Regions from separate parts of the Cyclobacterium xiamenense genome, predicted to be linked through region 2. Evidence: riboswitches for the same ligand, from Rfam matches in the RefSeq annotation. Region 2 holds a riboswitch; the other holds the start of a gene.
What was found. Region 2 has a riboswitch for thiamine pyrophosphate ahead of BMW71_RS06845 (TonB-dependent receptor). Riboswitches for the same ligand answer to the same signal wherever they lie in the genome.

Region 1 (3,153 bases), on a different contig from region 2:
CGTGCATGGCCGTGACGGAGGCATCGCCTTCTTCCCCCACCGCCAGCAAGGCATCTTGCAGGGAAGAGGTGTCGTAAAAGGAGGCGCAGGCTTGCTGGTAGATTTCTTTTCCCAATTTGTTTTGGGTGGTTTCCGGGAAGCTCATCGCCAGAATCGCTGCGGAGGAGATGGCCGCCGATTTGCTGACCAGCAGTACATCGCCGGCCCGGGCTTTGGTTGCGGTGAGCGCCCGGTCCTCCGGAAGAATGCTGATAAAGGTACCTCCCCCAGCGATGGTGGAATGCTGCCCTTCGATAAACCCCGTGTGGCCGCCGGTGATGGCCAGTCCGATTTTCCGGCAAAAGGAATGGATGTATTCCCAGTACCGGTTAAAATCTTCTCTGGAAAAACTCGCCGGGAGGTTCAGCACAAACTGCCCGTACTGGGGAGCAAAGCCGGTGGTTGCCATGTCATTGGCCATCAGGTGTACCGATAGCCAGGCAGATTCTTCCAATCCCAGTCCGGGGATCAGGGATAGGGGATCGCTGGTCAGGGCCATAACCTGTCTTCCCGGCAGGGCTATCAGGGAGACATCCCGTCCAAACCCCGGCTTTACCAGTATTTCGGGCCGATCTTTTCCGCAGCGGGAGGCGATAAAGGTCTCCAGAAATGCTTCGTCTATTTTTCCAATGGGTTTACTCATTTAGCCTTTATCCAGTAGTTTGACATACAATCCAAAAAAATCTCCGAAGGGCAACCGCCATTGTTGTACAGGAAACCATTTTGGCAGGCCGGTGCAGGACCATTCGATCGTGTAATTCCGTCCCTTGAGTGCCTCTTCAATGATTTGGATCAATTGATCCGGGGTGTAGAAGGTGGCGGTGACATAAAAGGGATTTTTCCCAAACAGTTGTTGCACCCGTCTTCGCAGCACCTTGGGTGAATTGCGGTTCATCATGCCCATGGCGATCCCGTATCGGGCTACCCGTGCGGCTTCTCGGATTACCCGAACCGGATCCTTGTAGTATTCAAAGGTGGTGATGAACGCCAGGGCATCGAAGGTATGGTCCTTGAAGGGCATGTGGTGGGAATCCGCCATGACCAGATCGCCGTCAAAAAGGTGAATGGCCTGGGATAACATCAGCGGAGAAATATCCCCGCCAGAGGCTTCGATCCCGATCTCCTTCCACCAGCGCGTAAAACGCGTGGTACCACAGCCAAATTCCAGTAAGGTTTGGATGCGGGTGTCTTCGGAGACCAGTTGCTCCATGACTTTTTTCTGCCAGACCTCTGCCCGTTTGTACCGGCCTTCGTACCAAAGTTCGTAGGTATCCGTGTGCTGCCGGTTAAAGAACCATTCCGGTCGGTTCTGCCAGTTTTGTTGGTGTTGCGGTAGCAGGCCTGTTGTGCCTGAAGGGTTGATTTCCATGTCGTTCATTTGCCTGTAAATAAAAATTCCATTCGATTGAAAAGGCCAATGGAATGGAGCGACAACTAATAGACTGGAAATTGGCTGGCTTGCATCCCTACGTTGGCATTATCCAAATCAGGTTTCGGGTCTGTTCTCAGCCTGACGTTTGTCAAGCACCCCGTGCATGTATTTGGTGCAAGTATAGGCAATTTTTTCCGATCATCCAATCGGCTGCTTGTGGTTGGTAAACCTTTTCCAGAAGGTTCAGGCATTGGCAAAGATTTTTTGTTATATTTAGAACTTCCGATCTGTATGCAATACACTGAAACAAACCCCCTTAACCAATGAGTGCTGTATCGAACTTTCTAACCTGGAAAAAAGGAAATACCCTGGTTTCCTGGGTGCTATTTCGCCTGTTGATTCAGGTGCTGTTTAATCGAGAGAACGTGCCCCGGCACATCGAATTGTTGGACGACACCCTTACCGATCACTGCTCCCGGCAGAAACGCAGCCGTTGGGTAAACACGATTAATTTTCTGGTTGGGCCCCGTCTTGTTCGGAGACTGATAGAAAATCGGTTGAATAAAAACATGGCCAAACACGAGCGGGTCTTCCTATCGCTGGACAAGGAACTCAAGCAGGAGGATGTTTTTTCCAAAGACAAAAACCTGCGCCAAAAGTGGGGGAATTGGTACGGCAACCATTTTTCGGAACCCCTGCAGTTTTTTGTTCCGGGCAACGGCGCCTACGAAGATTTTTCGCCGGAGGCCGAATCCTGCAGCAGCTACGATTACCAGGGGTTAGCCGAGGTGGTGGATTTGGTAAAGGAAGCAGAAACAAACGGAAAGAAAATACGGGCGGTTGGATCGGGACACGCGCTAACCGAAGTGGCCCAATGCGAGGATTACCTGGTCTGCACCCAGCACTTGAACCAGACCCAGCGACCGGCCCGTGATTGCATCAAGGCGGCCTACGTGGATGGATTTGAGGTGGAGGTGAACTATTGCAACGAGAAGCGGACCGAAACGCATTATCTCTTTGAGACCGGGGGAGGCACCAAAATCCGGCACTTGATTCAGGCACTGACCTACCACGGCTATGCCCTCATCAATCAGGGAGGCTCGAGTATTCAGTCGATCTCCGGGGCCATTGCTACGTCTACGCACGGGTCTGGCATAAGCATTGGTCCGGTACCTGCCTTTGTGCGTTCCATGACGCTGGTGGGCAAGGGTGGCAAAGTGTATCGGGTAGAACCTACCGATGGCATTACGGATCCGGATTGTTTTGAAAAGGATGAAATGGTGCAAAAACACGGGATTACCCTGATTCAGGACGATGAAAAGTTCAATGCCGTTATGGTAGGGATAGGGTCTGTGGGTATTGTTTTTTCCCTGATCCTGGAAGCGCAGCCGGAGTACCGCTTGCAGGAAGAGCGGATCATGCGGGACTGGGAGGAGGTAAAGGCCGAAATGCAACAGGGAGACCTCTATGCCTACATCAATGCCCACCGACATTTTGAAGTGCTGATCAATCCCTACCGCGATTTGGAAGCCGCTACAGAAGCGGAGCAACAACGTAAATGCCTGGTAACGACCCGCAACTACAGCGAGCAAGTACACGAAAAGCACCATGCAGGCAGGGAGCGGAATTACATTTCTACCTTTATCTCTGGGATTGCCATTTCGGGCAAGCTTTCGCCCTGGGTGTTTAACAAAAACCACCTGTCCATCCCCCGGATGACGAATAATTCCATCAAACGGCTG
Region 2 (3,153 bases):
ATCGTTGGCCGGAAGGCAAGCGGAAACCGATTTCTGAAAAAGTGACCTGGGTAAGGGAATAATGATGCGGAAAAAACACCGATCGGGAAATGCTGCCAGGCATCCGGCAATGGGAGGGATGGCGCTCCTTTTTCTATTGATTCTGGTTGCCTGCGGCGAAACTTACGTGCCCAAACCCATGGGATACAACCGAATCGATCTCCCCGAGCGGGAGTTTGAGGCATTGGAGATGGATCTTCCCTACACCTTTCAGCATTCCACACACTTACAGGTAGAGCCGGACTCCTTTAACATGGCCGAAAAAAACTGGATCAATCTCCACTATAGTTCCCTTGGCGCGCGGGTACACCTGACCTACAAACCGATAACTGGTGGGCGGCAAAACCTCAAGTCCTACCTAGACGACGCCCTGACGCTTACCTTCAAACACCAGATCAAGGCCTACGGAATCGACGAGAGCGTAGTCCGTACTCCAACCGGATATACGGGACTGGTGTCCGAACTGAGTGGTGAAGTGCCGACCCAATTTCAGTTTTTTGTGACCGACTCCACCGCGCATTTTTTGCGGGGCGCGCTGTATTTTGAGACAGCCGTGAAAAACGATTCCCTGGCACCGGTCATCGAATACATCAAAACGGACATGATGCATTTGATAAATTCAGTCGAGTTTAATTGATACTACCGAAAACTTGTCGTACCTTACAACACGGAATGATGAAAACAATCGGTAATCGGTCATTTTTCTGAACTACAAATCCACCCCCTCCCCAGTCACGCTTACTATTTACCCCTAAAAACATTATTGTATGGCTACGCCAAAATTTTCCAAACCAACCCTAAACTTTCATCTGGATGTGAAGCAACGGGTAAGCGATTACTTTCGGGACTCAAATATCACCCGTTCGGGTAGCAAACCGCTTTACCTTAAGGCTGGTATCATGGTGGTCTCCTTTATTCTGGTTTACGTTCACTTGGTTTTCTTTACTCCCCATTGGGCAATTGCTCTCATGGAGTGTCTGTTGTTGGGTGCGCTGACCGCATTTATCGGATTTAATGTCATGCACGACGGTGCACATGGCAGTTTCAGTGACCGGCCATGGGTCAACCGCCTGGCGGGCCTGTCGATTAATTTTCTGGGAGCCAATGTATTCATGTGGAAAACCAAACACAACGTGGTGCATCATTCCTTTACGAATGTAGAGGGAGTAGACGACGACTTGAATGCCCGCCCCTTTTTGCGGCTTTCTCCGAGCCAAAAGAAATTTAAAATTCACCAGTTTCAACACTACTATTTTATTTTTACCTACTCCTTGTTGTACTTGTATTGGGTATTTTTTACGGACTATAAAAAATACGTCACCAAAAAGGTGGGGATGGTGCCGATACAGAAGATGAAACTATCGGACCACATCAGTTTTTGGGGGTTCAAAGCCATCCATTTGGTGCTGTTTGTGGCCATTCCCGTATTCATGCTCGGCTGGACGCAGTGGCTGATCGGGTTTTTTGTGTACAGTTTGTTTGCGGGAGTTCTGCTCACCCTGGTATTCCAGTTGGCACATAGCCTGGAGGAGACCGCCTTTCCCCTTCCTTCGCCGGAGACCAATAGTATGGAGGACGAGTGGATGATCCACCAAATCCGGACCACGGCTAATTTTGCTACCGGGTATAAATTGCTGACCTGGTTTTTGGGAGGCCTGAATTACCAGGTCGAACACCATCTGTTTCCAAAAATTTCGCACGTGCACTATCCCGCCATCAGCAAGATACTCAGGCAAGTCTGCGCGGAATACAACATCCCGTACCTGGAACACCCAAAGTTGCGCTGGGCATTTCGCTCGCATGTTCGTCATTTAAAAGTATTGGGAAGGGCCTAAGCGAGGGCTTTTCAGATTTGGCATTGCCATTTCTACCAGTTACATTTGCATCAAGATCATTAGGGGTGCCCCAATATTCCGGGCTGAGATCATACCCATATTACCTGATCCGGGTAGTGCCGGCGAAGGGAAATGAGAAATAGCTAATCGTACGTAATGCTATTGGGTAAACAATGAAAAAAGGAATACCCCTTTATTCCTTTGATGTTTAACCGAACAAATTAATTGTTATGATTCGCATGTACCTGACCCTGGCAGCAATGCTTTGGTCCCAATGGGCTTTGTCCCAAAATCGTATCCAGGGAACAATCCAGGATGCAGAAACCGGAATTCCGCTACCTGGAGCCAGCATAATGCTGGAGGGGACGAACAAAGGCACGGTCTCCGACCGGGAAGGAAGCTTTGAAATGGCCGGACTGGCATCCGGAGAATGGAACCTGGTGGTTTCCTACGTGGGTTACGAAGCCGGGAGTTACCTGGTTCGGTTGCCTCAGGAAAGGCCCCTGGAAATTCGGCTCGAGCCCGCTACCCTAACCACCGAAGCCTTTATCGTTTCCGGTACGCGGGCCTCTGCCACCACGCCTACTACTTTTCAAATCATTGACAAATCGGATCTTTCCAAAAATAACCTCGGGCAGGATTTACCGTTGTTGCTAAATTATACCCCCTCGATGGTGACGCATTCCGATGCAGGCGCGGGAGTAGGCTACACCGGCTTGCGTATCCGGGGCACCGACCAAACACGGATCAACGTGACCGTAAACGGTATCCCATTGAATGACGCAGAGTCTCACGGTGTTTTTTGGGTGAATATGCCGGACTTTGCTTCTTCTGTCGAAAACATCCAAATTCAACGAGGCGTCGGTACCTCCACTAACGGAGCAGCAACATTCGGAGCCAGCCTCAATATACAAACCGATACCAAACGAGAAGAAGCCTATGCCGAGACAGATCATTCGGTGGGTTCATTTGCTACACGAAAGCATACCGTAAAAGCAGGCACCGGCCTGATTGACGATCGCTGGGCCGTAGATGCCCGCCTCTCCCGAATTACTTCTGACGGCTACGTGGACCGGGCGTTTTCGGACTTGAAGTCGTATTTTGTCTCCGGGGGCTATTACGGCGACAACCACGTGGTAAAGGTCAATATCTTTTCCGGTGCGGAACAGACCTACCAGGCCTGGAATGGCGTTCCGGAAAGCCTGCTTGCATCCGACCGAACCTTCAACAGCTATACCTACGAAAACGAAACCGACAATTACCAGCAGGATCACTACCA

Region 1: another riboswitch for thiamine pyrophosphate. It lies ahead of BMW71_RS15545 (class I SAM-dependent methyltransferase); the one in region 2 lies ahead of BMW71_RS06845 (TonB-dependent receptor).

What each region holds. Positions count from the first base shown of each region.
Region 1 covers NZ_FNZH01000004.1:478,289-481,441, forward strand. The annotation lists gene BMW71_RS15540 (AIR synthase-related protein) at 1-682, opposite strand, end outside; gene BMW71_RS15545 (class I SAM-dependent methyltransferase) at 683-1,408, opposite strand; TPP riboswitch at 1,486-1,581, opposite strand; gene BMW71_RS15550 (FAD-binding protein) at 1,735-3,153, shown strand, end outside.
Region 2 covers NZ_FNZH01000002.1:487,251-490,403, forward strand. The annotation lists gene BMW71_RS06830 (nitroreductase family protein) at 1-62, shown strand, start outside; gene gldD (gliding motility lipoprotein GldD) at 110-676, shown strand; gene BMW71_RS06840 (fatty acid desaturase family protein) at 807-1,874, shown strand; TPP riboswitch at 1,926-2,022, shown strand; gene BMW71_RS06845 (TonB-dependent receptor) at 2,105-3,153, shown strand, end outside.